4 regions of the Feifania hominis genome follow, and region 1 is predicted to be linked to each of the others. Evidence: riboswitches for the same ligand, from Rfam matches in the RefSeq annotation. Region 1 holds a riboswitch; each other region holds the start of a gene.
The links. A riboswitch is a leader RNA that binds a small molecule or an ion and turns the genes downstream of it on or off. The one in region 1 is predicted to bind cobalamin.
Positions count from the first base shown of each region.

Region 1 (8,055 bases):
GCCTCCCCATCCCTCTTGTAGACTTCGCCGCCCTTCATGACGAAGTTGACGCGGTTCATGGTCGAGATGTCGTCAAACGGATCCTCGCTGTAGGCCACAACATCCGCGTACTTGCCGGGAGTGATCGAGCCGAGATCCTTTGAGACACGATTGAGGTCCGCGCCGTTGACCGTCGCGCTGAGAAGCGCATCCATCGTGCTCAGGCCATAATCGACCATGAGTCCGAACTCACGGGTCTGCGTGCCATGCGTGTTGCCCGGCGTCGCAGCGTCGGTGCCAAAGGCGAATTTGACGCCTTCCTTGACCGCCAGCTGCACTGCCCCTTTGTGGTGGGCCATACAGATGTCGAGCTTTTTAAAGATGTTGGCAGGCAGCGAACCCTTTGGCTGCTCCGCGATACCGACAGTGGCGACAATGGTCGGCACCAGATAGGTGCCGCGCTCGGCCATCATGTGGATGCCCTCTTCGTCGGCCATTGTGCAGTGCTCAATCGAGGTCGCGCCCGCGCGCACCGCTGTCTTGATGCCGCGCGCGCCGTGGGCATGGCACGAGAACGGTAGCCCATGCAGATCGGCAATTTCAGCCGCCGCGCGCACTTCCTGCTCGGTGTACCGCTGGCCGCCGGGCTCGTCGCCCGGACTCATGACGCCGGCCGTCACCATCATCTTGACAAAGTCGACGTGGTTGCGCACCACTTCGCGGGTAAACTGGCGAATATTCTCCACACCGTCGACAATATGGTTCGGCGAGAGTTGTCCGGTGATGTGCGGAGCAAAGCCGATGTCCGCTGTGGCCATCATAGGCCAGCCGCAGGCTGCGATTCTCGGACCCCAGGCAAGGCCCTTTTTGATCGCATCGCGTGCGGAGACGCCGACATAGTGCACACAGCCGCAGTCACGCACCATTGTAAAGCCTGCGAGCATGTTCTTCTTTGCGCGCATCAGCGTATCCACCATGACGGTGCCGGCTGCGTCGCGCATGAAAAACGCTGTGCTCTTGTCGTAGGCGAGGTGGACGTGGGAGTCAATCAGGCCCGGCATGACAAACTTGTCCGACAGGTCGATGATCTCACAGCCCTCAGGCGCCTCAAAGCCGCGCAGAGATTCGACAGCGGTGATGCGGTCATCCTCGATGAGGATCACCTGATCGGTGAGCACCTTTTTGTTGAGTGTATCAAGTAGTTTTCCGCACTTGATGGCCTTTTTCATGAGAGCCTCTTCCTTTCTTACAATTAGAATGCGTAACCGACGATCAGACCCGTGATGAGAACCGACGCCACGGTGACCGTGGTGAAGCCGGCGATCAGCATATGGGGCATGGTTTTATCGGTGAGGTTCTGCGCCTGGTCCTCGGGAAGACCGGTGGCCTTGATGACCTCCTGTGTGATGAACATGGTGGACGGGAAGCCGTAGAGCGCCGACAGACCGCAGCAGGCTGCGAGAATGGTGGGCATCTTGAGGATTTTGCCCATGACCAGCGCGCCGAGAACGATGCCGACGATGCCGATGGCAAGCAGGCCAAGCGTCGCGCCGAGCACCGGCAGAATGGTCTCAACCGTCAGCGAAGCGAAGTTGCCCGGAATGGCGGCAAGCAGAATGAACATGACAAAGGTCAGCATATTGGCCTTGCTGAGCGCATTTTTGTCGAGGAAGCCGAGCTCATAGAAGAGCACGCCGAGCACCAGCGCCACCGCCGCAGAGGGCAGCGCACCATTGGTGATCTGATCAAGGAATTTCGCGAGAAATGCGATAAACGCAATTTTGGCAAGAATCAGGTAGGGCGAATTGTACTGCTCAGGAACATCCGGGATAATTTTGAATTTGCTCTTGTAGTTCGGATCTTCCTCAATCTGGGCGATCTTGGACTTGGTCAGGTGCTCGCCCTTGTTGATCATGCTCTTGACATGGATGCGCATGAGAATCGAGGTGACCGGCACACCGACGAGCTGCTGCAGAATGCCGACCATCCACACAAGCGCGCCGAGATGCGCAAGACCAGCCTCATTGACGGCGTTTGAGGTGAGCATGGTCGAAATCAGGCCACCCGAGATCGGTCCCGCCGCAGCCGCCGCAGTCTGGAAGCCAAAGATGCCGGAGCCGAGCGTAAACATGACGCCGACCATGACAACGAGCGACACAAGGCATACCACAACGGTACGCCACTCAGAGAGCAGCTGGCGGACGCTGATGGTTGTTCCGAGATGAACAACCACAATGAGCGTCATAAAGCCGGAGGAGATCGGCGCGATGCCGAGGTTTGCCGGCGTTGTGGTCGGAATCCATCCGGTGAGATAGCCTGCGATGTACACGAAGCTGACAAAAATCAGCGCAATGATGACGCCCTTTGTCTTTTTGGAGATAAAGGTGCCGATCGCATACAGCAATGCCAGGAAGAAGAATGAGAATACGAGATTGTCCCAAATCATGCTATTGGTTCCCCCTTTAATATGTGGATATCTATCAAATCACACGCATGCGGCCTTCCTGACCCGCATGCGGCGATTCAATCGTACTTTGGCATCTTTCGCGCCGAGAGTGCCGACAGGATAAAAAGAGCGATCGACACTGCACCGAACACGCCGCAGAGTACCCATGCCACGGTGTAGGAGTCAAACAGGTCGAAAATCCACGCCGCAAACACCGGACCGATGGCCGAGCCGAGCTGACCGGGAATCATTGCAATGGCAAAAATGCTCGCAAAGTTCTTCCTGCCAAAATAGCTTGCGATTATATGGCTTGCGACAACGCTCCCTCCCCCGCCGGCGAGCCCGAGCAGTGCCACACTGAAAAAGGCAAAAAACGTATTTCTGGCCAGCAGGAACAGCAGCGGGGCCGCCGTGACCATCACAGTCATCAGCAGAGCTCCCTTGAGATCTCCCAGTCGGTCGAACACCTCGCCGAACCCGATTTTCCCAATGGTCAAAAAAATGAGCACCACCGAGGCGACAAGCCCTGTGACCTGCGCGCTGTGGCCGAGGTCCGAGAGGTAGGCCACACAGTTGGCGTTGATGGCGATGCAGACGCCGGTGTGCAGAAACAGCCCCACCATACAGGTCCACAGAGCGGGGGTGCGAAGCGCCTGCGCCCTTGTCATCCCATTCTGGGCGGCGGGCTCGCCGGTCTGCCCGGCGCTGTCTCCGTAGGGGGCAAGGCCCATTTCCTGCGGCGTCGCGCGCAGCATGAAAAAGGCCGAGGGTACAAAGAGTACAGCGGCAGTCGCGGCAATGACCGTAAAGCCAAAGCGCCAGCCGCTTGCTTCAATGAGAGAGGTTACAATGGGCAGCATCACGGCGCCAAAGAGACCCGACCCCGCAAAGGCAATGCCGGTGACAAGCCCGCGCTTGCGGTTGAACCAGTTGGTGATGACGCTTCCAATCATAGTCAGGCCCACACCATTGACTGCGAGACCCAGCACCGCCGAGAGCGCATAGAACTGCCACAGACTGCCGCACAGGGCATAGCCGAGCGGTACAAGCGACGCGACAATCGCGCAGGCACACACCACGAGTTTCAGCCGGCTGGTCTGAAAGAGTTTGCCGAGATAGGGCAGAGTCAGCACCCCCACGATCAGACTGATGCTTGAGCAGAGCGTAAATTCTGCCCGCGAGAAGCCCAGATCAAGGGTGACGGGTTTTACAAATGCGTTGAATGTATTGAGAATGACGCCCTGGCCGGCGCCGGCAATCAAAATTCCGGCAATCAGAATGACCCAGGCGTAGTGAATCTTTGACTTCGACAATGTTTCTACCCCTTATGCTTCTTAAACATAAACTTTTAATTCATCATTGTTTGCAAGTATAACTCTTTGTTTTTGTCAAGTCAATATTTTGTTAAAATTTATTCGCATTTTGTGAATATTAATTAAATTTTTACATTTGTTTTTCAGTGCTCTGTTGTCTTGTACTTTAAATATTTCTCTTCACATATTGGCCTCATGAGCCGCATATATATGACACAAGACCATATATGTAAGAGGGTGTTATAGTTTGAAAGGGTTACCGGAAGAGCGGGCCGTCACGCTTGCTCACTATATTATCGAGAACAATGCGACGGTTCGGCAGTCTGCAAAACACTTCGGGGTCTCCAAGAGCACCGTACATAAGGACGTCACCGAGCGGCTCTCGCAGCTCAACCACGAGCTTTACACCGAGGTCAAAGCCGTTTTGGAACAAAATAAAGCCGAGCGCCACATCCGCGGCGGGCAGGCGACAAAAGAAAAGTATCTCTCACAGAAATAGTGTTCGAAAAAAAAAGAGGGCGGCATCTGTGCCGCCCTCTTTTTTCTATGCTCCGAAGTACTCCCGACGCATGGCCTTTAAAAAGTCCACCGACTGGCGCATCTCCTCAAGGCCGTTCATCCCGTCCTCTATGGAGATCCAGCCGTTAAAATCAACCGATTTGAGCCGTTTGAAAATTTCATTGTAGTCGTTCATTCCCCGCCCTGTGACACCGTGCATGAGAATTTTGGCGTAACCTTTCACCCCGTCTGCCCCCTTGAGATCCTCCGCCGTGAAGCCGGGCGCAAGATAGCGGTCGCTCGCATGCATGGTGCGCACATAGGGCAGCACCTCGTCGAGCAGCGCAAGGGGGTCCTCCCCTGCAACCACGGTGTTTGACGGGTCGTACTGAACCCCGAAACAGTCGCAGGCAAGCTGCCTGACGATCGGCAGATAGACCTCCATACGCTGGGCAAACTCCGAGTACTCCCAGTAGCCGTCCTTGTAGTGATTTTCCATGACCAGAGTAACCCCGCAGGCGCGTGCCGTATCGAAGCACTCACTGATGCACTCGACCACCATCTGTGTGCCGTCATATACACTCACATTCGGGCGTCTCTGGCCCGAGAGCGTGCGGCAGTAGCGTCCGCCGAGGGCGGCCGTGGCGTAAATCATGCGCTTCTGGCGGTCAATCTGCTCACGGCGCGCGGCCGGATCGGGATTGGTAAAATCCGGGGAAAAGCACATCATCGGCAGCTCCATGCCATAGCTCTGAGCCCTGGAGCGAATCTGCGCGAGAGTCCCCTCGTCAAAGGATTTGATAAAGCCGCTGTACATTTCAAGCCCCTCGCAGTCGAGGACGCGGGCTTTCTCAAACCAGTCGAACAGTTCCATTCGGCCGTCGGTAATGTCGTGGCTCCAGCACTTGGGAAAAGCGGAAATTTTAAGCATGTCAGTTCCTCCCCCGGCAGTTCACATAATTTAATAGGTAGTCAAACAGAGCGATCTGGCCATGCGTTCAGCCATCCCGCAGGGACTTGCCCCGTAAGGGGTAAGAGCACGGCCTGAATTCCATATAATAGCTGCTCTGCGGCTATCATAGCATGACCGCGAAGCAGTTATGGTATGATACGGCCATTGTTCAGCCGTCCCGCAGGGACTTGCCCCGTAAGGGGCAAGAAAAACGGCCTAAATTCCATATAATAGCCGCTCTGCGGCTATTATATCACGAAATCGGAAATATGCTCAAAAAAAGTCCTCTTTTTTCTGTCAACTTTTTCACTCCGGTGCATTGACATTCACTCTCTCACTATATACAATATATGTGTCTTATCTGTCAAGACAAAACTACATATTGTGTATGTCAGTGCCGCCTCCGGGCGGCTCAAAAGGGAAGTCAGGTGAGAATCCTGCACGGTCCCGCCGCTGTGTGGACCCCGAGTTTCCCGGTAGACGCCACTGCTTTCGCGGGAAGGCGCCGGGGAATGATGACGGACCAAAGTCAGAAGACCTGCTGACAGACTCCCGTCGCCACGGTGTATGGCGAGAACGGACAACAGTCAATTACCCTGTGACGCGTGCCGTTTGGCGCGCTTTTTTTGACGCAGCGCAGAAAGGAAGGAAGAAAACCATGAGCACTACGGCAACCTCTACCACAGTTACCATCAACACCATCACCAAGCGGGATGGCCGAGTCGTCCCGTTTGACCCCTCCAAAATTGCGGGGGCCATATCCAAGGCCTTTGCCGCTACAAAGTCCCCCAAGAGCGAGGCCGAGTGTGCCGCGCTTGCGGGCGAAGTTGTCGCGAGTCTGCTCGAGGACGGCCTTATCACCCCCTCCATCGAGCAGATTCAGGACACGGTGGAAAAGGTTCTCATCCAAAACGGCTTTGTGCGCACCGCCAAGGCCTACATCCTCTACCGCGCGGAGCGCAGCCGTGTGCGCGAGATGGACAACCGCCTGATGAAGACCTACCAGGACATCACGTTTCGCGACGCGGCCGAGTCCGATATCAAGCGTGAAAACGCCAACATCGACGGCGACACCGCAATGGGAACCATGCTCAAATACGGCTCCGAGGGCTCCAAGCTCTTCTACGAGATGTTTGTACTCAAGCCCGAGCATGCGCAGGCCCACCGCGACGGCGACATCCACATCCACGATATGGACTTCTACACGCTGACCACCACCTGCTGCCAGATTGATCTGCTGAGTCTGTTCAAAGACGGCTTTTCGACCGGCCACGGCGTGCTGCGCGAGCCAAACGACATCACCAGCTATTCGGCGCTGTGCTGCATCGCCATCCAGTCGAACCAGAATGATCAGCACGGTGGCCAGTCCATCGTCAATTTCGACTACGGCATGGCGCCGGGCGTTGCCAAGACCTACCGCAAGCTCTACCGCAATCATCTGGCGGACGCTCTGGAATTTGACCTTGACGAGAGTGGTCTGCGGGAGAAAGTGGTTGAAATTCTCGATGCCATCCGCGAGAAGGACGGGCTCGGTCCGACACTCGAGGGCTATGAGAAATTCGAGAAAAAGCTGGCTCCCTCCCTCTGCGAGCACTTCGGCCTCGAGAAGAAGGAGGCCGAGCGGCTGTGCCGGTTCGTTCGGGAAAAGGCCCGCGCCGAGACCGACAAGACGACCTACCAGGCCATGGAGGCCTTTGTTCACAATCTCAATACCATGCACTCGCGTGCCGGCGCGCAGACGCCGTTTTCCTCGATCAACTACGGCATGGACACCTCGCCCGAGGCGCGCATGGTGATGAGAAATCTTCTTCTCGCAACCGAGGCCGGCCTCGGCCACGGCGAGACGCCGATCTTCCCCATACAGATCTTCCGCGTCAAAGAGGGAGTCAACTACAACCCCGGCGACCCGAACTACGACCTGTTCCAGCTCGCCTGCCGGGTGAGCGCGAAGCGGCTGTTCCCGAACTTCTCCTTTGTCGACGCGCCGTTCAATCTTCAGTATTACAAGCCCGGCCACCCCGAGACCGAGATCGCCTACATGGGCTGCCGCACACGCGTCATGGGCAATGTCTACGACCCGGACCGCGAGATTTCAAACGGGCGCGGCAACCTGTCGTTCACCTCGATCAATCTGCCGCGTATCGCCATCCGCTCGCGCGGTGACATCTCGTTTTTCTTTGAGGAACTCGACCGCAAGATGGCCCTTGTCGTCGACCAGCTCAATGAGCGCTTTGAGATTCAGGCGAAGAAAAAAGTCAAAAACTTCCCGTTTCTCATGGGGCAGGGCGTCTGGATCGACAGCGACAAGCTCGACTGGGAGGATGAGATTCGCGAGATTCTCAAGCACGGCACACTGACCGTCGGCTTCATCGGCCTCGCCGAGTGTCTCAAGGCCCTGGTCGGCGCACACCACGGCGAGAGCGAGACCTCGCAGAACCTCGGTCTTGAGATCATCGGCCACATGCGCGAATGGCTCGACGATCTCTCGGCCCGCACGGGGATGAACTACTCGCTCATCGCGACGCCCGCCGAGGGTCTCTCGGGGCGCTTCGTGCGCCTCGACCGCGCCAAATACGGCGTCATCGAGGGTGTGACTGACCGCGAGTACTACACCAACAGCTTCCACATCCCGGTCTACTACCCGATCTCCGCCTTTGACAAGATTCGCCTGGAGGCGCCCTACCATGCGCTGACAAACGGCGGCCACATCTCCTACATCGAACTCGACGGCGACCCGTCGCAGAATCTCGCGGCCTTTGAAAAGGTGGTTCGCTACATGCACGACTGCGGCATCGGCTACGGCTCGATCAATCATCCGGTCGACCGCGACCCGGTCTGCGGCTACAACGGCATCATCGGCGACACCT
Region 1 is NZ_JACRSP010000002.1:468,019-476,073, forward strand. Features, by position in the region: gene H8695_RS05660 (metal-dependent hydrolase family protein) at 1-1,208, opposite strand, end outside; gene H8695_RS05665 (hypothetical protein) at 1,232-2,425, opposite strand; gene H8695_RS05670 (MFS transporter) at 2,503-3,738, opposite strand; gene spoIIID (sporulation transcriptional regulator SpoIIID) at 3,986-4,237, shown strand; gene H8695_RS05680 (sugar phosphate isomerase/epimerase family protein) at 4,283-5,167, opposite strand; cobalamin riboswitch at 5,564-5,748, shown strand; gene H8695_RS05685 (anaerobic ribonucleoside triphosphate reductase) at 5,847-8,055, shown strand, end outside.

Region 2 (8,055 bases), 340 kb from region 1:
TCGTTTGACATGGACTTGAGAAGCGAGCGCACCTGTGAGACCGAAAACTGGCGCGTGTTGTCGGGCAGGACCTCGCGGTCGATCATCAGCCGCCCCGCGGCCCGGATGGTGCCGCCCACGCCGATGATCAGATCGTAGCGCTCGTCGCGAAAATCGCCGAGATCGCGCAGGGCTTTCTCCACCGTGCGGCGCATGGCGCGGCGCTCTTTCTCGGTGGGAAGAAGCCCCTCAACATGGGAGGTGTAGAGATTCAAAGAGCCGATGGGCATGCTCAGCGCCTTGATCTGGCGGGCGTTTTCGTAGATGACAATCTCGGTGGAGCCGCCGCCGATGTCAACCATGACACCGTCGGTGATATCGAGAGTATGCGCCGCGCCGACAAAGTCGAGCGCCGCCTCCTCCGTGCCCGAGATCAGATCAACGGAAAAACCCGTCTCGCGCTCAATTTCCTCGAGCGTCTCGGCGGAGTTTGCGACGTTGCGAAGAGAGGCGGTCGCGAAGACCCGCACGGTGCGGATGTCAAAATTGTCCAGCAGCTCGCGATAGCTCTGAAGCACCGCGACCGCCTTGCGGATGCCGCGCCGGGTCAGCACGCCCTCCTGCACATAGCCGGCAAGGCCCGCCATGACCTTTTTGCCGAGCAGCAGTTTAAATGTGCCGTTTTCACAGCGGTAGATGGAGAGCCGAATGGTATTGGACCCCACGTCGATGATCCCACAGATCATATGGTCAGACTCCTTTAACCCAATCAATCATGATAATAGTATCTGTCATTAACACCATGATACCATAAAACAGTAAAAATCGGGTAAAATTTTGCAAATCGGGCGGACAACGGCACTGGCGCGCTGTGAAAAAAGAGGGTATAATAGCCGCAGAACAGCCTTGATATTGACTTTAAGCCATGCTCTGACCCGCTGTGCAGACGAGTGCATGTAAGGAGATATCCCCAAAATTCGGCAAACGATGCCGAGGGTCAGTGCGGTATGGCAGTTGATGAACAGAAAAAGAGGTGTCATACATGCCCGTACAGAACGCACAGCGGGAAATGGAGCGCATCATCGCCGAGCTGGGCGGCCGTCGGGCTCGGCTGCTCTTGCACGGGTGCTGCGCGCCCTGTTCAAGCTATGTTCTCGAAACGCTCAGCCGGGCCTTTGATATCGTGCTCTACTACTACAACCCCAACATATCGCCGCAGGAGGAATACAGCCGACGCCTTGACGAGGTGCGCCGCCTGGTCGGGCAGATGCCGCTTGAGGGCTCTGTCACGGTAGAGAGCGGAGCCTACGAGCCCGCCCGCTTTGCAGAGCTCGCCCGGGGACGGGAGGATGAGCCGGAGGGGGGAAGCCGCTGCCGCGCCTGCTACGAGCTGCGGCTGCGCGAGGCGGCGGCTGCCGCGGCGCGCCTTGGGTGTGAGTTCTTCACGACCACGCTCTCCATCAGCCCTCACAAAAACGCGGCCTGGCTCAATGAACTCGGCGAGCAGATTGAGCGGGAGACGGGGGTTCGCTATCTGCCGGCTGACTTTAAAAAGCGCGGGGGCACGAAAAGATCCATCGAGCTGTCAAGGCAATACGATCTCTACCGGCAGGACTACTGCGGCTGCATCTACTCAAAGAGGGAGGCGGCCCGTCGGCGCGAGCGCACCGGGCGTGGACAGGAGACGGACGCTGTGATACAATAGCCGCAGAGCGGCTATTATATGGAATTCAGGCCGTGCTCTCGCCCCTTTCGGGGCAACCGAAAAACATAGCCGCATAATACCATGATCGCTTTGCGCTCATGGTATCATAACCGCAGAGCGGCTATTATATGGAATTCAGGCTGTGCTCTCGCCCCTTTCGGGGCAACCGAAAAACACGGGCACATTATATCATGATCGCTTTGCTCTCATGATATAATAACCGTAGGGTAGCTTATTATATGGAATTCAGGCCGTGCTCTCGCCCCTTGCGGGGCAAGTCCCTGCGGGACGGCTGAAAACACGGCCCATTGTACTGTGATCGCTGCGCATTCACAGCAGGGCGTCGTAGAATCGGAATTTGTTTTGGAGGAATCGCAATATGATATCGGAGCTCTTTGAAGTCGCAATGGTCGTACTCTTCGGCATATCCTGGCCCACCTCCATTGTCAAGTCGTGGAAATCGCGCACCACAAGGGGAAAGAGCCTTGTGTTTCTGTGCTGTATTTTCACTGGCTACATCTGCGGAATCGTCAGTAAGATCACCGCGTCCAACATCACCTATGTCTTTGTTTTCTATGTAATCAATCTGGTGATGGTGGGCATCGACATCTGCCTGTATTTCAGAAACCGCGCGCTCGACCGGGCGCGTGCCGCGGCTGAGAGCCGCTGACGGCATGGTCGGCTGGCGGGAGCTCTATCACCGCGCGAGAGCAGTTCAGTGCGAGCGGACCATATCGCCCTTTGTGGAGGCTGGCGGAGTCGCCGCCGCAATTCTGACAAAAGCGGGCAATGTCTACACGGGTGTCTGCATTGACACCGCCTGTTCGCTCGGCATGTGCGCCGAGCGAAACGCCATTGCCAACATGCTCACCCACGGGGAATCTCAAATTGAGAGAGTCGTCGCCGTGATGCCGGATGGCAGCGTGGGGCTGCCCTGCGGCGCCTGCCGGGAACTGATGATGCAGCTCGACCGGGCAAGCGGCCAAATCGAGATTCTGACCGACCTTGAAAGCGGACAGAGCGTGAGCCTTGATCAGCTCATGCCGGACTGGTGGGGACGTGGCCGGTGGACAGGGGAATAAAACACAGAAAAAGCAGCCGAAGCGGCTGCTTTTTGCTTTTGAAAAAATTTGCTTGACAACAGAGGTTTATTGGAATAAACTTAAAGCACAACAATAGGTTTATTCCAATAAACTTAAAGGGGAGGGATTCGCTTGGAGGACTACAAGCTTTTCGATGCGGAGTTTCGGCTGATGAACATTATCTGGGAGCTGGAGCCGGTCAATTCCACCGCGCTGTGGATGGAGTGCGAGCGCCGGCTCGGCTGGAAGAAGCCGACGACCTACACCATGCTGCGCAAGCTCTGCGAGAGGGGGATGCTCCAAAATGAGAGTGCTACGGTCACGGCGCTGGTCGGCCGTGAACAGGTACAGCGCTACGAGAGCGAGGCGCTGCTCGAAAAGGCGTTTGACAACTCGCTGCCCTCATTCATCGCCACGTTTCTCAAAGATCGCAAACTGACCAAAGAGGAGGCCGCGGAGCTTGAGCGGCTGATCAGGGAGGCGGCAAAATGAATCGGTTTTTTTTACAGGTTCTCCAGATGAGCCTCACGGCCGGCTTTGTCATTGTTGTCGTTCTCGCAGCGAGGCTGGTTCTGCGCCGGGCGCCGAAACTGTGCAGCTATCTGCTGTGGGCGGTTGTGCTGCTGCGGCTGCTGTGTCCGTTTTCCTTTGAGAGCGTGTTGAGTCTGATTCCCGCCGGGACACAGAGCACAATCGGCGCGGTGACCGCGCTGATGAGCGTGGGAGCGCCCGCGGGGACGGGAGCGGGAACGGCACTGCCGCCCGTACAGGGGCCGGCGGGCGCCGTGACGCCGCCGGCAGCCGGAACGGCGGTGCTGAACGTCATCTCGGCGCTGTGGTTTGCGGTCGCCGCTGTGTTTTTGCTCTATGGCATTTTGAGCAGCCTGCGGCTCGGGCGGGGACTTCGTACGGCGGTGCGCGCCGCAGAGAGCCGGGTCTATGAGACCGACCGCATCCGCACGCCGCTCGTCTATGGGCTGCTCCGGCCGAACATCTATCTGCCGCTGGGCCTCGAGGGGCAGGAACGCGCCTATATCATCGAGCATGAGCGGACCCACATTCGCCGGGGGGACCATGTGGCGCGCGCTGCCTTTTTTGCGGCGCTTGCGCTGCACTGGTTCAACCCGCTGGTCTGGCTTGCCTATCGGCTGATGAATCGGGATATGGAGATGTCCTGTGACGAGAGCGTCATGCGGCGCACAGCAGGGGATATCCGGGTGAGCTATTCCACATCGCTGTTGTCCCTGTCGGTGTCGGGCGGGCTGCTGAGCCCCCTTGCCTTTGGCGAGAGCAGCGTGTCGGGACGGGTGAAAAATGTGCTCTCCTGGCGAAGACCGACCGCCTGGATTCTCCTTGTCATTTTGGTCTTGGTGCTCGCGTTGAGTGTGATGCTGTTTGCCGACCCCAGAGTTCCGGCGGATACCCCGAATGTGGATCAGACGCTCGCTGCTCTCGCGACCGAGCATCTGCTTGAGCCTGACATGGCGGCTCTGGCAGAGAGCGGTGTCACGGTTACAGACTCGAGCATTGTGGGAGTGGAGCTTGCGGCGACACTCAGCGAGGGCTACGACGAGCCGCTGGAGCTGTACCGCATCGACTATCGCCTGACCGTGGAGGACCCGGCTGCCGCCGAGGCGCTCGGACGGACGGTGGAAGACGGTCTTGTCACCCAGACGACGGCGGACGGCGTGCCCTATCTCGCCGTGACACAGCAGGGCCATGCCTACGCCGAGAGCTTTCGAAGTGTCTCGCCCGACACGGCGGCACTCACACAGGCGCTCACCCGCGCCACACGGCTGCGCCTTGGGGAATTCTACTTTCAGCTGACGACCCAAAACCGCTTTGACTTTGTACCCGAATTTGAAGCGGACAATCCGCCCGCTTCAAGCAGTGAGTATTTGATGTACGCCTTCATTCTCGACAGCGCCCGCTACAAGGAGGAGCCAATGCCGAGAGACTATGTGGAGAACGTCATCAAGACCCACTTTGAAGTGCAGACGGTTGTGCACGAGCCGATGACGCGCCTGTGGAACTATGACGGCAACGTCTACACGCCGACCGGCTGGTCCTACGGCTACGAGCCTTTCTACGGGCTGGTGTCCTCTGCGACGACGACCGACGCTGAGGGGCGAACGATCTACGACGTGACGCTCGACTATTATGGCTTTGACGAATTTGCGTTCAGCGACCCGCAGGACTTCACGCTGCCGCTGGATTTCGACGGCTCCATGCTCTCGGACTACAGCGAGGGGATGCAGTATGTGATCGACCGGATGGGCAAGCGCATCGAGAGCGAGGAGCTGAGCGTCGTCGAGGCAATTTTACAGATGGTAGCCGACGGCGACACCGCGCATTTTAATGTGATTCGTACCGAGCGCTTCACGTTTTACCTCGAGGGGGAGAACGCGGTGTTTCTCTCACACGAATACCTTGGATATGCCCCTTGATTTTGACCGCGCGCGATGTTATAATGCGGGCAGTCGAATACACACTGCATGTGCCCCTCTTTCGGGGAGAATAGGAAACCGGGTGAAAATCCCGGACGGTACCGCCGCTGTGAGTGTTTTCGGCTCGCTTCGTGATGAGAATCAGCCACTGGGACAACCGGGAAGGCGGAGCGGGCCATGTGGGGCAACCCGCCGGAACACGAGTCAGAAGACCTGCATGCAGAAGGCGAGCCCTCTGCGGATCTACGGAGGCGCTGGCAGATTATCCACGGAAAAAACGGCCGTGACGGCATTTGCTGTCACGGCTTTTTTCTGTCTGAAAAAGAGAGGGGATTGGTATGAAAAAGAGATTGCTGACGCTCATTCTGGCACTGGTGTTCGCGCTCGGGCTGGTGCCGGCACAGGCACTCGCGGCGCAGGGGGACATCACGGTCTATGTGAGCGTGAGCCTTGAGGGGGAGTTTCAGCTCTCCAAAAACGGCGTGGACGGCATGGTGCGCGTGCCGGTGGAGGTGCCGGAGGGCTCCACCGCCTTTGACGCGCTTTGTATGGCCCATGAGCTACACTGCGACGCAGAGGACGGCTACGCGGGCAGCGGAGGCTTTTTCTCAAAGTTCTGGGGCGTGACGACATCCAATGTCGGATACTTTGTAAACGGTGTCATGGTGATGGATCCCACCGCGACGCTCAGCGCCGGCGACGACATTGAGGGAACGGTCTACCGGGACTATTCGAGCGACCTCTACACTCGCTTTGACCGGCAGACCGTATCGGTGCCGGCCGGTGCGGCGCTCGGTGTGACGCTGTTCTCCAATGTCATCGTGACCCCCGACTGGATGGGCGGCATGATGAATGGAGAGCGCGCCGAGACGCCGCTTGGCGGCGCCGCCATCCTGGTGGGAGACGAGCTCTCCTGCAACATTCCCTATGATGAAATCGGCGAGACCGATGCCTCGGGCCTTGCGGTACTGTCGTTTGAAGAGCCCGGAACCTACGCGCTCTCTGCGGCCAAGACGGGGACAAGTCTGGTTCCGGCGGTCTGCGTTGTCACTGTGACCGAAGCGGAGAGCGACGAGCAAAAAGAGGCTGCTGTCGCGAGCGACACAGCGGCGCTCAATTTCGATGCCATTCGGGGAAGCAACACCGATTCCACTGCCGTGACGCAGGCTCTGGCACTTTTGAAACTCGGCGCCAGCGGCAAGACGACCGTCACCTGGGAGTCGTCAAATCCCGCGGTGGTGAAAGCGGACGGAACGGTGATTCGGCCGCTCTATGAAACGGGCGATCAAACGGTCACGCTCACGGCGACCGTCACCTACGGCACGGCAAGCGACACCGCGGAAATCCCGCTGACCGTCAAGGCGATGCCATCGTCCGAGACCGTACTCGAGGAGCTTGTCGCCGCGCTGCCCACCTCGGTGACGCCAAGTGAGTGGAAGCAGGACAACTCGGCAAAACAGGATACCAATCTCATTGAACTGGTGCGCTCGAAGGTTCAGGCGATCAACCCGTCCGTCACGGTAGCCGACACCTGTGTTCCGGGTGAGCAGACACAGGTCGCGCCGGATGGGACCATCACCTACGGCGAGAGCAGAGTGAGAAACAAAGAGGTGTCGTTCACCCTCAGCCTCGGCGGGGTGGAGAAGACCTATTCGCCCAAGGTGACAATCAATGCGAGAAAAGCAACAAAGGAGGAGGCATTTGAGGCCGCATGGCTGAGCTTTGACGTCATCAAAGGGGACAATGCCGACGCCGACAACGTCAAGACAGACCTCTCCCTGCCCGCAACCGACCCGGAGGGCTACTACACGGAGCTTGTTTGGACGTCGAGCAATCCCTCGGTGATTGCGGTCGGAGACTATGCGGTAAGCAACGCCTTTGCAGCCAAGGTCACGCGCCCTGGCGTCGGGGAGCCGGCTGCCGAAGTCACGCTGACGGCGCGCATCAATCCGGGCGCATACTGGCAGTATGGGATGGCGCCTGCCGGCCCGACTCCCGAGCCGGGTTATGGAGAAAAGAAGTTTACGGTGAGCGTGCCCGCTGTGACGCAGCAGGAGCAGCAGTCGGCACAGGCGCTTGTCGATGAGGCAGTCGCGCTCTACTCGCTTGACGCCGTCACCGTGCGTGGAACGAAAGACCCGGCCGATCTCATGGCGCTGACCTACAGCATCAACGACATCCCCTACAACTGGAACTATGTCGATGATCTGCCTGGCTTCCGGGAGGAAATGAGGGCAATCACCGTCCGGTGGTCGTCGGAGAACCCGGGCATCGGTACGGTCACTTCGGGCGCGGACATCACAAGGACCTCCGCTGATCAGACCGGCGATATTGTGCTCACGCTGGAATACAACGGGGCCACTGCCGAGCGGCGCTTCCCGACAAAGGTGCTTGCGTTCGGCGCCGCCGAAGCGGCCGCTGAAAACGGGATTTTGCGCAGAGTCGCTGACAGCCTGACCTTTGAGACCATTCGAAAGGACAACACCCAGCGCGGTGAGGTAACCGCCGATCTGCAGGCAATGAAGTCGGCGGTGGCAGGTGAAACGGTGGAGTTTGCCGCTGCCGCCAATTACCACCATGTCGGTGCAAACATCGCCTGGTCGAGCAGCGCCCCCGCGGTCATCTCGGATACTCTCAAGGTGACACGGCCCGCCGAGGACACGGAAGTCACGCTGACAGCGACGCTCACAAGCCCGCGCTTCGCCGCGTGTCCCGGTGTGCAGAGTGTGACAAAGCAGATCGTCGTGACCGTACTCGGCGCCGGGACCGAGCAGGATGAGGCGTCGATTCTGTGGGCGAACATCGCGGCGGCATACGCGCAGAAAGACAGTGCGTTCTGGGA
Region 2 is NZ_JACRSP010000002.1:129,755-137,809, reverse strand. Features, by position in the region: gene H8695_RS04125 (Ppx/GppA phosphatase family protein) at 1-725, opposite strand, end outside; gene H8695_RS04120 (epoxyqueuosine reductase QueH) at 1,022-1,684, shown strand; gene H8695_RS04115 (hypothetical protein) at 2,064-2,354, shown strand; gene H8695_RS04110 (cytidine deaminase family protein) at 2,359-2,766, shown strand; gene H8695_RS04105 (BlaI/MecI/CopY family transcriptional regulator) at 2,899-3,258, shown strand; gene H8695_RS04100 (M56 family metallopeptidase) at 3,255-5,213, shown strand; cobalamin riboswitch at 5,245-5,448, shown strand; gene H8695_RS04095 (immunoglobulin-like domain-containing protein) at 5,552-8,055, shown strand, end outside.
Region 2: it holds a riboswitch for cobalamin, as region 1 does, so the genes downstream of both, H8695_RS04095 (immunoglobulin-like domain-containing protein) here and H8695_RS05685 (anaerobic ribonucleoside triphosphate reductase) in region 1, are expected to answer to the same signal.

Region 3 (8,055 bases), 240 kb from region 1:
TACGGCCGATGAGACTGGTAAACTGCAGTGAAATGCTGTGCCGCGCCGTGGCCGGACACTACGCGGTGCCGCAGTTCAACATCAATGGGCTCGAGTGGTGCAAGGGTGTGCTGGAGATCTGTCAGCAGCTGCGCTCGCCCGTTATTCTGGGAACCGCCATGCCTGCGGTGAAAGCCATGGGAGGCTATCGGACCGTAAGAAAACTGGTCGGGGGGCTTTTGGAGGATCTGGACATTACCGTCGCGGTCGCGCTGCATTTGGACCACGGCGACTACGAGGCCTGTCAGCTCTGTCTGAGAGCCGGCTACTCCTCGGTCATGTTTGACGGTTCCAGACTGCCGTTCTCTGAAAATCTGGCGATGACCCGCGAACTGGTGACGCAGTGCCGGGAGGCCGGCGTATCGGTTGAGGCGGAGGTGGGCGCCATTGGCGCCGTCAAAGGCGGGAAAGCGGGTATGGGCGAGTGCGCGGATCCCTCGCAGTGCAGAGAGATGGCCGCCGCGGGAATCACCATGCTGGCCGCGGGAATCGGCAACATCCACGGGGTCTACCCGCCCGACTGGCCCGGTCTGAGCTGGCAGCTGCTCGCAGAGATCAAAGAGGGCGTGGGAGAACTTCCGCTGGTTCTTCACGGGGGCAGCGGCATCCCTGTCGATATGCTGCAAAAGGCAATTGGGCTGGGCGTGGGAAAAATCAACATCAACACAGAGTGCCAGATCGCCTTTATGCAGGGCGCGCGCCGGTATTTTGAGACGGGCCGCGACAGGGAGGAAAAAGGATATTTTGTCCGCAATCTGACAGCCGTCGGGGTAGAGGCGATGAAGCCGGTCATCCGGGAGAAGATCGAGCAGTTTGGCTGTGCGGGCGCGGGTTGAATTCCGACGGAATATCGAAGACACATTCACAGGAAAGAGGGGTGCTTTGGTGAGCAGCTTCTACTATACAGCCGGCGATCTGCGGCGGCTCGAGGTGCAGGCGGCCCAAATCCGCAGGGACATCGTCACCATGATTCACGCCGCAAAAGAGGGACACCCCGGTGGTTCCCTCTCGGCGGTGGAGATCATCACCGCCCTGTACTTCAGCGTGATGAACATTGACCCGCAGAGGCCGCAGTGGGCCGACCGGGACCGGTTTATCCTCTCCAAGGGGCATGCGTGTGTGGCGCTGTACGCCGCCCTTGCGCGGCGGGGCTACTTTGACCCGGCGCTTCTGAGCTCGCTGCGCCGGTACCACTCCATTCTTCAGGGCCACCCGGATATGAACAAGACGCCCGGCGTCGACATGAGCGCGGGGTCGCTTGGAAACGGCCTGTCGGCCGGGGTGGGTATGGCTCTGTCGGGCCGGCTGCGCCGGCGAAATTACATGACCTATGTCATGCTCGGCGACGGCGAGCTCCAGGAGGGGATTGTCTGGGAGGCCGCCATGGCGGCGAGCCACCATCAGCTGAAAAACCTGGTCGCCATCGTGGACTGCAACGGCGTGCAGATCAACGGCTGGACCAATGACGTCATGACCGTTGAGCCGCTTGCGGAGAAGTGGCGCTCTTTCGGCTGGCGTGTGATCGAGGCCAACGGCCATGACATGAGGCAGGTGCTCGATGCGCTGCATACGGCGAGGACGATGTGCCACCCGACTGCGATGCTGATGCGCACAGTAAAGGGAAAGGGCGTCTCCTTTATGGAGGATGACGCCGGGTGGCATGGCAGACCGCCGGACGACGAAGAAATGGTCAGGGCCATTGCCGACATTGAGACAGGAGGTGCGGTGTGATGGTGCAGCCGCCGGCAACCAGAATGGCTTTCGGCCGGGAATTGATGGAAATTGCGAAGACCAACGACAGCTTCGTGGTGTGCAGCGCGGATACGAAGACCTGCGGCCTGGAGCAGTTCGGGCAATTTTTCCCCGGCCGGGAATTCTCCTTTGGAATCGCCGAACAGAATCTGGTGGCGGCCTCTGCGGGTCTTGCCGCCTGTGGGGAAAAGGTGTTTCTGGCAACCTTTGCGGTGTTTGCCTCCATGAGGGCATGCGAGCAGGTGCGCACATTTGTGTGCTACCCCAATCTCAACGTCACGATTATCGGCACCCACGCGGGTCTGCAGGTGGGCGGCGACGGGGCCACCCATGCGGCCATTGAGGATGTGGCGATCATGCGTGCCTTTCCCAACATGACCATTGTGCAGCCGGCGGACGCCGTGGCCGCCCGGGCGCTGGCCCATGCCGCGGTGGACTTCAGGGGGCCTCTCTACGTCCGTCTACACCGGAACCCGGTGGCGGACTGGTACTGTCCCGAGAGCTTTCACTTTGCGTGGGGCAGGGCCAACACAGTGGTTGAAAACGGCTGTGATATGACGATGATCGTCTCCGGCATTCTGCTCGGCAAGGCGGTGAAAGCGGCCGAGATTCTAAAACGGCAGGGTGTGGGGGTGCGCGTGCTGGATATGATGACCATCAAGCCTCTGGACCATGAGGCGGTTGTCCGGGCCGCCCGTGAGACCGGGGCGATCATGACCATTGAGGACCACACCGTCTTCGGCGGACTGGGGTCGGCGGTGGCGGAGGTTGTGGTGAGCAACTGTCCCGTGCCGATGGAGCTTGTGGGTGTGCAGGACCGCTTTGGCGAATCGGGGGACCCGGAGCTCATCTACCGGGATCACGGGATGGATGTGGAGTCTATTGTAGAAAAGGCGAGGGCTCTGCTGTTGAGAAAGAGAGGATCGAGATGAAAAAGCCGCATGTCTGCATTTTACAGACCAGCTTTGCCAGGCGGGATGACACCGTGGCATTTTTGAAAGAAAACGTTCCAGGAGTGAGAGTGGAATTCATCACCGACAGCACCATTCTCGCCGATGTGCGGGCAAATGGGGGCCCCACGCAGGAGATCATAGACCGGATGACGCTCTATGCCAGAGCGGCCGAAATATCGGGGGCAGACCTGATTGTCAACTCCTGCTCCACAGTGGGGGAAGTGGCTGACATCTATGCGCAGGCGGTTCACATTCCGGTCATGAAGATCGATCTGCCCATGGCCAGACAGGCGGTTGAGCTGGGTGAGAGAATCGCGCTCATTGCCACGCTGGAAACCACTCTCGGCCCGAGCGCACGGCTGATTGAGAGCGTGGGGCGGGAGCAGGGAAAACAGATGCGGTGCGACTCGTATCTGCAAAACGACGCCTGGGATGCGCTGCAGGCTGGAAGACCCGAGGAGCACAACCGTCTGCTGATGGAACAGATCCGCAAGCTGGACGGGATGCGCTATGACGCCATCGTCATGGCCCAGGTGTCCATGCGCGCACTGTTGCCGGAGCTGGGAGATGTGACAACGCCGCTGCTGTGCAGCTTTTACTCCGGCTACGGCGCGGTCGCAGAAAAGCTCAATGAGATGGCGGCTGTCTGATGTGAATTCAGCAAAAAAGGCGCCCGGCTGACAGCCGGGCGCCAAAACCATGTTCAGGATGGAAACGTGTTGAGATTGGGTACATTATTCAGTGAGGCGGGTCTTGTGCGCGAGTCGTAGAAAGTCACAAACTTGATGGAGTACATGTCGCAGACCGTGTAGTTGTCGGCGAGCGGGTCATAGAGCGTGACATAGTTGATGCCGACGGCATAGAGAACGCCCTCGCGCGCGACAAGCGTATTGGTGCCGATGAGAAATTGAATGACGACATAGTAGCCGATGTTGTCGGAGAGAACCCCCTGTATGGAGCCGCCCACAACCTCCTCGTTGGTCTGGGGATTCGCAAGGACCGCCTCGCTCTCCGTGGGGCGCGGCGACAGCTCCTCGGCCGGTTTGAAGTTGACATTGTACATGACAGATTCATTCCTTTCTCAGGTAGAATAATAGGCGTCAGTCGGGTTGTAAAAACAGTGGTCTCCGATGCGGACGACAAAAGTCCCGACGGTGGTGGGGAAGTAGGGGGGACAGGTCTCAGAGTAGGGGTTGAAAAACCACAGCGCCTGCCCCAGATTGTAAAGGCGGTTGCCCGCGATTGCCCAGTCGGCAATGTCGTAGTGAATCTGCTCCGGGCGCATGTTGTAGATGTTCTGCATATAGGGCTGCCCGCCGAGAGAGGTCTTCAGACAGGTGAACTGATCCTGCTGGTAGATGATGTTGCGGATGCTCTGCTGCCCGACGCGGGCATATTCGCCGCCCGGGGCATGCACACGGTTCATGACCACGCTCGCCACGGCACGCATGCCGTTGTCACCCTCGCCGCCGGCCTCGCACTGGATGAGACGCGCGAGCAGTTCCCGATCCGAATAGGCCATTGGCATCACTCCTTTCCAATAGTTCATCATATGAGACGGCGGGGGCAAACTATGAATAAAATCAAATAAGAACTTGACAGCAAAGGGCAAAGCCGATATAATAAATAAGCCGAACGGCCCAATATGCGTTGTGAGGCTTTTTTATTCGTCCATGTGGCCGAGTAGTTCAGCTGGTTAGAACGCTAGCCTGTCACGCTAGAGGTCGTGGGTTCGAGCCCCATCTCGGTCGCCAAAGACAAGCCCGGTTCTGTTTTCAACAGAGCCATGAAATAGAGAATCGCCCATTGGGCGAGAACCCGAGAGGGTTTCGGCGTTAAGAAAACATGCCGGTGGCATGTTTTCAGCCGAAAGCGGGAGGCCGCAAGGCCGAGCGTATCGCCTGCGCAGCAGGCGGGATCCCCATCCCGGTCGCCATATGCTGCTGTAGCTCAGTAGGCAGAGCACTTCCTTGGTAAGGAAGAGGTCACCAGTTCGAATCTGGTCAGCAGCTCCATAGAAAACCCGAAAGCCTTGATACAAGTGGCTTTCGGGTTTTTTCTTCGCCGGGGCTTTTGTGCGCTTTCTGCACGCGGAAAGCCTTGATACCAGCTAATTTTCATATCTTCAGAGTACCGCAGACGGGGAGCGGATACAGCGTGATTTTACTTCGGCGCAAAATGGGCTCGGGGGGAGAATTGGTCCGCTGAAATCTCCATTGGTCCACTTTACAAAGCCGGCGTGAAATGATATGGTAGAGACAGTTGATAACCTTAAAATGGAAAGAAGCTCTCTTGTGGCCCGCACCGGCATGTGTACGGTGCGGGATGAAAAGGGAATCAGGTAACCGCCGCCCGGCGGAAGTCCTGAACGGCCGCCGCCACTGTATGCGCTGAGGCTGTCCCCACGACGAAAGTCGGCCACTGGCTCTCGGGCTGGTAAGGCGGGGACAGACCGCTGACCTCTATGTCTGAAAGCGCAAGTCAGGAGACCTGCAAGAGAACTGCGGGTTCCGCTACGGTGTTGTATGGCGGACAGGCAAACAAAACGCGGAAAAACGGCCGCGGCATCATTCTTCTATGGAATGGCGCCGCGGCCGTTTTATTGTTTCCCAATAAAACGGCTGAATCCTGTCGGCGGGGTTGAAAAAACATAGCCACTGGCTATTTGAGATATTGTGCAAAGAATGAGGAGGTAAAACATGAAGAAGAGAATTTTGTCTCTGGCGCTTGTATTGGCGCTGGCTTTCAGTCTGCTGCCGGTGCCCGCAGTGGCCGCACAGGCGCAGACAACAACTCATATCATCGAGAGCGAAGAGGATTTGATCGCTCTCGGCGGTACAGAGATCACAGGCGACGTCGAACTCGCCTGCGATCTCAATATGGCAGGCAGACAGATGCAGCCCATTGCAAAGCTGACGGGCACGTTTGACGGCAATGGGTACACCATTTCCAATCTGAGTCTGTCGGGCGCGGCGGGAACCATGTGGGATCCTGTGTATACCGGCCTGATTGCAGAGCTCGACGGCACAGTACGCAATGTTGTCGTCGAGAATATCACAATAACGGCCGACCAGAACTACAACCATCTGGGTACTCTGGTTGGTGTGATACAGGCCGATGAAAGCAGCGTGGAAAACTGTCGGGTCAGCGGCGCGATCACGAGCACACATTCAACGGGCACCATTTACCTCGGCGGCCTGATCGGCTATGTCAACGGCGCAAGTGTCACGATTGAAAACTGTGTCACCGACGTTGCGCTCACCGGAACGGGAACGGATCAGCTCGGAGGAATGATTGGGTATATCGGCTATGCAAGCTCGGCGGCATTTGAGAACAGCGCGGTGCTGGGTGACGTCGCAGCTGGCAGCTCGAGCGGCCGAGGCGGCGGCTTCATCGGAAGCATTACCAGCGTTTCAGGCACCATTACGCTCAAAAACAGCTTTCTCGGCGCCAAGGTGACGGGCGGCAAAAAAGGCGGGATCGCCTATGTCGCATCGGGTACGCCGAGCGTTACTGTTTCAGACACTTTTTACTATGATAAGGAGAAAAACCCCGACAGCAGCGCATACAGCCCATTTGAAATGCTCCCCAAGAGCAGTGGGGCGGCGACACTGAACGGCACGGCTGTCGGGAAGACCACGGCCGAATTTGGTGAACTTGTGCTGGAGGGCTTTGTCAGCGACAGCACGGGCGGCTATCCCGTTCCGGCGTGGACAGCTGACCTGGCCGAGAGCGGCCGATCGCTGACTGTCACAGCGCCGGGAGCCAAGGCTGTCACACTGAGCGGGGACCACGTACTGAGTGCGCAGGGTGAAACCGATGCGAATGGCGTGCCTGCTTCGGGCCGGTTTGCCATTGAGGGCATTTCGACGGGTGTTTACACCTACAGCGCCACATCGGGCACGGCGGACAGAGGCGACGCGACCGGCAAGCTGGTTGTGGGCAAGATCCGGGAGAACAGCAAGACCATCGTCCTGCCCGAAAAGGTGCCGACCTACGCCGTTGTGCTGGCCGTGACACCGGTCCATGCGGAAGTGACCCTCTCGCGGGGAACCTCCGCCGGCGGTGAGACCGTCACAGCCAGTTCCTCGGAGAACGGCGCATGGACCTATGAGCTCGAGGCGGGCGACTACTACTACACGGCGGCTGCATTTGGCTATGAGAGCGGAACGGGGACTTTTCAGGTCTCTCAGGCCGATCGGATTGAGATCTCACTCGTCGGTGAGACGACAAGCGACGTCACTTTTGCCGTAGACGCAGGCGGTGAGACTGCAAGCGTGAGTGTCAAGCACGGTGAACTTGTCATGCAGCCGAAGCCGGACAATGCGCTCTGCTTTGCTCTGCCAGACGGGGAATACACCTACACGGTATCGGCTCCGGGCCATCTGCCAAAAGAGGGCAGCTTCACTGTCCCCGGCACAACACAGCTCGCTCTCACACTGGAGAAAAACACCGCCTGGGATGGTACCCTCGCCCAGTCGCTCGAGGGCGAGGGAAGTGAGCAATCGCCATATCTCATCCATGACGGACGAGAGCTCGCGCTGCTGGCCCAGAAAGTAAACGACGGCGATGCCGCCTACTCCAAGGCGTATGTGGAACTCGCCGGAGACATTGATCTGGGAGACGTCTCCTGGACGCCGCTTGGCAGCAAGTCGGTCAATCCCTTTATGGGTCACTTTGACGGAAAAGGGTATACGGTCAGCGGTCTCAACGTCGAGGAAGCCTTTGGTTACTATGGCTTCTTCGGTTGCCTTGTCGACGCAACGGTTGAGAATCTGACTGTTGACGGTGAAGTCTACTGCCCGGAGCCCTACGGCAGAGTGGGCGGTCTCACCGGTTATGCCCGCGGCAACGTCGTCATTCGCAACTGCACGAATCTGGCCACGGTCTCCTCGCTTGCGCGGGGCGGCGAGGGCATTGGCGGTCTGGTCGGCGGCTATGATGACAATGTGGAGTACCAGTGGGTCAGTGTCAGTCTGCAGATTGAAAACAGCTGCAATGCGGGCCTGATTGTCTGTACGGGCGCTGACGCCGAGCGCAAGGTCGGTGGACTGGTCGGCGCGAACAAGAACTGTGTTCAGCTGAAAAACAGCTATAACCTCGCCCCCATCTATGCGCCCGACGTCTGGGCCGCGGGGCTCCTCGGCGAGGCTGGCAGCCAGACGGGCAACTGCTACCCGTCCATCACAGATTGCTACAATACGGGAACAGTCACCGGCGCGACCGGCAAGAGTTTTGCGCTCTACGGCAAGGGGACCATTGCCCAGAGCCGTATTGCGGGCAGCTATTCTCTCGCCGGTGCGGCGGCAGA
Region 3 is NZ_JACRSP010000002.1:705,381-713,435, reverse strand. Features, by position in the region: gene H8695_RS06870 (carbohydrate kinase family protein) at 1-31, shown strand, start outside; gene H8695_RS06865 (class II fructose-bisphosphate aldolase) at 9-875, shown strand; gene H8695_RS06860 (transketolase) at 922-1,770, shown strand; gene H8695_RS06855 (transketolase family protein) at 1,770-2,723, shown strand; gene H8695_RS06850 (aspartate/glutamate racemase family protein) at 2,720-3,394, shown strand; gene H8695_RS06845 (hypothetical protein) at 3,448-3,807, opposite strand; gene H8695_RS06840 (cell wall hydrolase) at 3,826-4,266, opposite strand; tRNA gene H8695_RS06835 (tRNA-Asp) at 4,422-4,498, shown strand; tRNA gene H8695_RS06830 (tRNA-Thr) at 4,684-4,759, shown strand; cobalamin riboswitch at 5,020-5,256, shown strand; gene H8695_RS06825 (S-layer homology domain-containing protein) at 5,444-8,055, shown strand, end outside.
Region 3: it holds a riboswitch for cobalamin, as region 1 does, so the genes downstream of both, H8695_RS06825 (S-layer homology domain-containing protein) here and H8695_RS05685 (anaerobic ribonucleoside triphosphate reductase) in region 1, are expected to answer to the same signal.

Region 4 (8,055 bases), 430 kb from region 1:
CGGCACGAAGAATCCGCCGTGGCTGCAGATGATCTCCGACGTCACCGGCGAGACCATACACACAAGTCAAATCACGGTCGGCGCCTCCTACGGCGACTGCATGCTGGCCGGCCTCGGCGTCGGCTACTACCGTGACCGCAGCGAATTCGACCGGCTGATCAAGCCCGGTGTGACCTATTCGCCCAATGCCGGGCAGCACGAGCTCTACAAGCCTTTGCGCAAGCTCTACGACGAGCTCTACCCGGCGACAAAAGAGCTCATGCACAAACTTTAATCGGAAGAGAGGAATACCATGTACCCACTCAAAGAGACCATGCGGGAGTTTATGACCACCTTTTCCCTGTGCGGCTACGAGAGTCTGCTCGCAGACAAGGTGAAAGCGGAACTCCAAAAATACACCGACGATGTTGTACAGGATAAAATCGGCAATGTGATTGCCACATTCCCCGGCTCCAATCCCGCGGCGCCGCGCGTCATGCTCTTTGCGCATATGGACACGCTCGGCTTCATTGTGCGCTGCATCGACGACGACGGCTACATCCGCTTTGACCGCCTCGGCGGCATTCCGGAAAAAATACTGCCTGCGCTTGAGATGACCGTCGGCGCGGAGGACGGCGTGAGCTTCTACAAGGGCGTTGTCGGCAACAAGGCGCACCACGTCACCCCGCCCGAGGAGAAGTATGTCGTCAACAAAATTCCCGAGCTCTACATCGACATCGGCTGCAAATCGGGCGACGAGGTGCGCGCGCTCGGCATTCAGGTCGGCTGTCCCATCTGCTACACGCCGACGTTTCGCGAGCTGCAAAACGGTCGCGTCAGCGGCACCGCCATTGACGACAAGGCCGGTGTTGCGGCGCTGTGTCAGGTGGCCTCCATGCTCAAGGGCCTCCCGCACGAGGCGACCATCTATGTCGTCGGCACCTGCTGGGAGGAGTTCAATCTGCGCGGCGCCATGATGGCCGCGCGCACGGCGAAGTGCGATCTTGCCATCAGTCTCGACTGCGCGCAGTGCGGCGACACACCCGACCTGCACGGCAAGGACAACGTCACCATGGACAACGGCCCTGTGATGGTGCTCTACGACTTTCACGGCCGCGGCACCCTCAACGGCTACATTGCCCACAAGAATCTGCGCGATCACGCGCTCGCCTGCGCGAAGCGCCGCGGCATCAATCTGCAGCGCACAGCCTCCATCGGTACGGTGACCGACGCCTGCTATCTGCAATTTGAGGGCGAGGGCATCGGGATGCTGGAACTCGCCTGGCCGACCCGCTACACCCACACCCCCATTGAGACGAGCTCGCTTGCAGACATTGCTCAGCTCGCCGAACTCACCTGTGAGATGGCGGTCTCCATTGACGCGAACTTCCCTCTCGGCCGGTTTGAAGACAGAACATAACAACAGGCGGCACAGAGACAAAAGGGAGATGATACCAAACCGGTATCATCTCCCTTTTTTACATTTCTGCCTACACTTTCTTTGAACAGACGTAGCGCGGCAGTCCCCTGCTGTGCGTCCCGTATTCAATCGCCTCTGTCGGGCAGCGGTTGATGCACGCCATGCAGTGTGTGCAGCGGTCGCCCCACACCGGTCTTCCCTCTTTGAGGCGGACATTGGAGAGCGGACAGACTTCAACGCACCGGCCGCAGGATATGCACGCGTCGGTAGCGCAGAATTTTTTTGCGTGGACAATCAGCGGATAAAACATCTTATTGACAAAACTGCTGCTCACTCTGCCGCCGAGGGAAACGGCGCTCTGCGGAAAGTTCTCGCCTGTTTCAATGAGACGGGCCGCGCGGTCTATTTCGCCCTCGGCCCGCTCCACGATGCGCGCCGCCTCGTCTTCATTCGGCGTGGTGAACATCGCAATGTAGTTTTCGGGCATTTTGACTGCAAAGCATCCGCAGTAGTCCATCTTCTTTTTCTCACAGAGCTTTTTCAGGTATTTGCCTGCGTTGCCGACATTTTCGCCGCAGGTCATCACAAAATACACCCGTCTGTTCCCCGAGAGCGTCGTGTTCTCCAGCCAGTTTTGCACAATGCGCGGGATTCTCCAGGCATACGTCGGCACGACAACCACCCACGAGCGGTCCGAATGCATCCGGGAAAAATCGCCGGTTTTGATCTTTTCAAAGAGATTCTGCACCTCGTCGCCTGTCGTCCGGCCGATGCGCTCTGCCGCAAACTCGCTGTTGCCCGTTGCGGAAAAATACAATACCATTCTTTCTCCTCCACTCTATGAACCGGCCCGCCGCACGGCGGCGCGGCCTGTCATTTCATCACTTTTTTCAGCAGCCCCAGTTTTTTCTCACTGTACGGCGGATACTGCACCCGGACGGAAAAACGCGTCGTCTTTGTGACAATGGACTTTGCGTGGGAAAAGGTGTCAAAACTCGCCTTTCCGTGGTAGGCGCCAAGGCCCGACAGGCCGACGCCCCCAAAGGGGAGATTGGGGTTGATCAGATGGGTGATGGTGTCGTTGACACAGCCCCCGCCAAAGGAAATCACCCGCGTCACGCGCTTCGCCTCAGAGCGGTCCTCGGTAAAAACATAGGCCGCAAGCGGCTTTTCCCTCTCTTTGACAAAGCGGATGGCCTCGTCAAGATCTCCCACCTCCAGCACCGGCAAAATCGGCCCGAAGAGCTCCTCGCGCATGCAGGCGCTCGACGGCTGCGCCATGACCACGGTCGGCGCCACATAGCGGCTCTCAACATCCGTCTCGCCGCCGAAGACAATCCGGTCGCGGTCCTCCTCAAGAAGTCCGCGCAGGCGCTCGGTATGGGACTGTGTGACGATTCTGCCGTAGTCCGGGCTCCGGCGCGGGTCAGGCCCGTAAAAGTCTGTGATCGTCTTGCAGATCTTCTCAGTGAGCTCACCCACAATCGGCCGCTCAGCCAAAACATAGTCGGGCGCAACGCAGGTCTGACCCGCGTTCAGCAGCTTTCCCCAGACAATCCGCTCGGCGGCAACGGCGAGATTTGCCCGCGCCGACACGATGACGGGGCTCTTGCCGCCGAGTTCGAGCGTCACCGGCGTCAGATGCTGTGCCGCCGCCTCATATACCAGTCTGCCCACCCGGGTGCTGCCGGTGAAGAAAATGGTGTCAAACCGGCAGCGCAGAAGCGCCTGCGCCGTCTCAGGTCCGCCGGTGACAAGCGCGACATGGCCGCTGTCAAAGGTCTGTGAGACGAGCTCGGCGAGCACCTGGGCGACATGAGGGGTGAGTTCGGACGCTTTGAGCACCGCGCAGTTGCCCGCTGCAATCGCCCCGACGAGCGGCTCGAGCAAAAGCTGAACCGGGTAGTTGAACGGCCCGATGATGAGCGCCACCCCATAGGGTTCCTGTAAAATACGCCCGCGCGCGGGAAAGAGCATCATCGGCGTGCGCACCCGCCGCGGCGCCGCCCACCGGCGCAGATGGCGCAGCGTGTGGCGGATTTCGGCGCGCACAAAGCCGAGCTCCGTTGCATAGCTCTCCGTTTTGCTCTTGCCGAGGTCGCGCCAAAGCGCCTCATAGAGATCGCTCTCCCAGCGCACAAGCGCTGCGTCAAGCGCCTCGAGCGCCGCGCGGCGAAAGTCGAGAGCCACCGTTTTCCCCGCGCGATAAAAATCGCGCTGCCGTTTGAGTAATTCTGTGATTGACTCTTCCTGCATACCGGAACCTCCGCTTTTGTTCTACTGTATATCTTAACACAAAAAAGAGCGTTGAATCGCCGAGCAAAAGAGATTATAATGAAAAAGTATTCGATGGAAACCATTCGGGGCAAACGTTCCCTGCGTTTCTATGATATATCACAATTGATTCGGCATGGTGGGGCGACCCCCAAGAGAGAAGTCGGGTGCGAATCCCGCGCAACATCCATTACTGTATTTGGCGACAAGGGAACAGATGCCATTGGGTTTCGGCCCGAGAAGGCGTTCCGGCGGATGAGCCATAAGCCAGGAGAACTGCCATGCCGCAGCCGCGCGCGTTCTTGGGATGAGAGGAGCAGCACCGCACAACGGGAGCTCTTTTTGAGCTTCTATTTTTTTGGAAAGCAGGTAATGGTTATGCGTAAGAGACTTCTGGCAGCGGTGCTTGCCCTGTGTCTGATTCTGACGGCGGGGCTTGCGGCCCTGGCTGTCACCGACGAAGCAGGCCGCGCTGCCGGGTGGTTGCTTCGCACCTTTGACTCCGGAATCTACGACGAATCCGAGTGGGCCATCTTTGCCCTCGCCCGCGCGGGCCAGCTCCCCGACGAGCTGCGCGAGAGCTATGTCGCGAGAGTATCGCAGGAGCTGCGCGACAAACAGGGGGTCCTCACCCGCACAAAATACACCGAGTACTCCCGCCGTGTCATCGCCCTCACCGCGCTCGGCGCCGGGGTGGACGACGTCGGCGGCTACTCGCTACTCGACTGTCTCACCGACGCCGACAAGGTGTCAAAGCAGGGCATCAACGGCACTATCTTTGCACTGGTCGCCTTTGACAGCGCCGACTACCCGATTCCCGATACCGATGCCACCCATCCCGCCGCGCGGGAGTATCTCATCGATTTGATCCTCACGCGCGAGCTGCCGGGCGGCGGGTTCTCTCTCGGCGGCGAGCCGGATGCGGACGTCACCGCCATGGCTCTGAGCGCCCTTGCCCCCTATTGCCATCTGGAGCGTGTGCGGCAGGCTGTCGACCGCGGCGTCACGGTTCTCGCCTCTTTGAAGCTCCCCGGCGGCGGCTACGAATCCTATGGCGAGGCCAACTGTGAGAGCGCCGCGCAGGTTGTCATTGCGCTCGCCTCGCTCGGCATTGATCCGGAACTCGACGGGCGTTTTGCGGGAGTGCTCGATGCGCTGCTCGCCTTTCAGAACAGCGACGGCGGCTTTGCCCATCTCGCAGGCGGCCCGTCCAACCGCATGGCAACCGAACAGGCGCTCTGTGCACTCAGCGCTGTCGAGCGGCTGAGAAGCGGGAAAAACCGGCTCTATGATCTGACCGACGCCGTGCAGCCGTCAGTTCCCGTCTTCACCGACATCGACGGCCACTGGTGCGCCGGCCAGGTTGCCGCGACCGGCGGCTACGGCATCGTGCGCGAGGGTACCCTGTTTGAGCCCGACCGCACGGCGCTGCGCGGTGAGTGTGTCGGCGCTCTGTCAGAGAGTCTCGGCTGGCGGCTCCTCGAGCCGCTGTCAACGCCCGTGCTCTCCGACCTGGCGCCTGACCGGTGGTTCTGTCCCGGCGTCGCGGCTGCCGCCTCGCGCGGAGTGGTCAAGGGCCGGGAGGCCGGCCTCTTTGACGGCATGAGTCCCATCAGCCGTGAGGAGATGATGACCATTGTCGCCCGCGCCGCTGAGGCGTGCGGGCTCGAAACGGCAGCCGACCGCGCGGCTCTTGCAAAATTTCCCGATCGCGGCGCGCTTTCCGAATGGGCCGCAGAGGCGGCCGCATTCTGCGTGGAAAACGGGCTTGTCGGCGGCCGCGGGGACGATCTGGCGCCAAAGGGCCTGATCACCCGCGCCGAAGTTATCACCATTTTGAGCCGTCTGAACTCCCTGCTCGGTGAACGATAGGAGCGAAAACTTGAAAACACTCGTAACAAAAAGAAAATTTGCCGTGCTGCTCGCCGCGCTTGTTATTCTGGCGCTGCTCGCGGGCTGCTCGCCGGCCGTCCCCCCGCAGGAGACCGCTTCTCCGTCTGACTCTAATCCGGACGACCTGACGCCGCAGACGCACGAGCCGCCATCTTCCCCCACAGCCGCACCCGTGGAGGACCCCGGCGAGGATGCGCCGCTCTCCCCGGAGGAGCCCTCTGAACCGGAACCCGCTCCGGCGCCGCCGGAGCAGAAGCCGGACGAGCCCGAAAAAACAAGCGAGCCGGGCGAGACCAACAAGTCCGCCGTCTGTACCGTATCGATTCGCTGTGAGCGCGCCGTTGAGAGCGATGCGCTCGACGATGCCGTGCGCGAGCTGCTGCCGCAAGACGGCATCCTCCTGCATGCCTCCGAGATCCCCCTCGAGCAGGGTGACACCGTCTTCAGCGTGCTCAAGCGCGTGACCCGCCAGGAGAAAATTCATCTGGAATTCACCGATTCTCCCCTCTATCAGACAGCTTACATCGAGGGCATCGGCAACCTCTATGAGTTCGACTGCGGCGAGCGCTCGGGCTGGATGTACCGCGTAGACGGCGTCTTTCCGAGTGTCGGCTGCTCCTCTTTTGCGCTGACGGGCGGCGAGACGGTCGAGTGGGTCTACACCTGCGACCTCGGGCGCGACGTCGGCGCCGGCGAGGGGGGGGCTCTGTCTTGAGAGACGGCTTCGGCTCGTTTCACCCGGCGGTGAACTTCTGCTATTTTATCGCGGTCATCGCGCTGAGCATGTTCACCGTCCACCCAGTTCTGCTCGCTGTGTCCCTCGGCGCGGCGCTGCTCTACGGGGTGCTGCTCCAGGGGAGAGAGGCCCTGCGCTTTGCGCTTCGTGTGCTGCTGCCGATGTTTGTGCTCTGCGTCGCCGTCAATCCCCTGTTCAATCACCGGGGGGTCACCGTGCTCGGCTACTTTGCCGGCGGCAATCCGCTGACGCTCGAATCTCTGTGGTACGGCGCGGCGGCGGGCGGCATGCTCGTGTGCATCCTTATGTGGTTTCACTGCTACAATATCGTGATGACATCTGAGAAATTCATCCACCTGTTCGGCCGGGTGATTCCGGCGCTGTCGCTCGTCTTCTCCATGGTGCTGCGCTTTGTTCCCCGGTACCGCCGACAGATCGGCGAGATCGCGGCCGCCCGGCGCTGCATCGGCCGCGACGCCGGAAAAGGCCGGCTGATGGAACGAATCCGAAGCGGGCTGTCCATTGTCTCGATCATGACAACCTGGGCGCTCGAGCACTCCATTGAGACCGCCGACAGCATGCGCGCGCGCGGCTACGGGCTGCCCGGGCGCACCTCTTTCGGCCTGTGGCGTTTCACCCGGCGCGACGCGGCGCTGCTCGCGGGCATCGCCGTTCTCACCGCCGCCACCGCTGCCTGCATGTCCACAGGCCTGCTTTCAGCCCGCTATTTTCCCGCCATTCAAATTGGCGGCTCCGGGGTTTTCTCTCTGCTGGGCATGATCGGCTTTGCCCTGCTCTGTCTCATTCCCCCGGCTGCCGCCGTCCTTGAGGAGCTTCAATGGAACAGATCGCTTTCCAAAATCTGAGCTTTACCTATCCCGCCTCGCCGCGGCCCGCGCTCGATGGTGTCACCCTCTCCATCGAAGCGGGTGAGTTTGTCACGCTCTGCGGGGTGTCCGGCTGCGGAAAGTCGACGCTGCTGCGCCAGCTCAAGAGTGTGCTGACCCCACACGGGCAGCGCTCGGGTGAGGTTCTCTTTGAGGGGCTTGCGCTCACGGCCCTTGGGGCGCGGCGCGAGGCCGCCGAGATCGGCTATGTCATGCAGAATCCGGACAGTCAGATTGTCACGGACAAGGTCTGGCACGAGCTCGCTTTCGGCCTGGAAAGCCTCGGTCTTCCGCAGCAGACCATCCGTCTGCGCGTCGCGGAAATGGCGAGCTATTTCGGCATTGCCGACTGGTTCCACCGCGACGTCTCCACCCTCTCGGGCGGGCAGAAGCAGCTTCTCAATCTCGCGTCGGTCATGGCCATGAGCCCCTCGGTGCTGCTGCTCGACGAACCGACAAGCCAGCTCGACCCCATCGCCGCCGCCGACTTTCTGCAGACCGTGCGCCGTCTCAACCGCGAGCTCGGCGTCACCGTCCTGCTCACCGAACACCGCCTCGAGGAGGCCCTTCCCCTGTCGGACCGCGCCGTTGTGCTCGACGGCGGGCGTGTGCTCGCCGACGGCTCCCCGCGGGAGATCGGGGCCAGGCTCCGCGCGCTCGGTCACCCGATGTTTCGCTCCATGCCGGCGCCCATGCAGCTTTACGGTCTACTCAACGGCGTCGGTCCCGCGCCGCTGACCGTGCGCGAGGGGCGCGATTTTCTTCAGACTCTCCCTCTGGTCCCCGACGACACGGCCGCGCCGGATGAGCCCGCGGCACAGCCGGCCGCGCTCACCTTTGACGAAGTCTGGTTTCGCTACGAGCGC
Region 4 is NZ_JACRSP010000002.1:34,537-42,591, forward strand. Features, by position in the region: gene H8695_RS03670 (FGGY-family carbohydrate kinase) at 1-274, shown strand, start outside; gene H8695_RS03675 (M42 family metallopeptidase) at 293-1,399, shown strand; gene H8695_RS03680 (EFR1 family ferrodoxin) at 1,470-2,222, opposite strand; gene H8695_RS03685 (aldehyde dehydrogenase) at 2,273-3,655, opposite strand; cobalamin riboswitch at 3,794-3,971, shown strand; gene H8695_RS03690 (S-layer homology domain-containing protein) at 4,052-5,545, shown strand; gene H8695_RS03695 (DUF4430 domain-containing protein) at 5,556-6,281, shown strand; gene H8695_RS03700 (energy-coupling factor transporter transmembrane component T) at 6,278-7,168, shown strand; gene H8695_RS03705 (ABC transporter ATP-binding protein) at 7,141-8,055, shown strand, end outside.
Region 4: it holds a riboswitch for cobalamin, as region 1 does, so the genes downstream of both, H8695_RS03690 (S-layer homology domain-containing protein) here and H8695_RS05685 (anaerobic ribonucleoside triphosphate reductase) in region 1, are expected to answer to the same signal.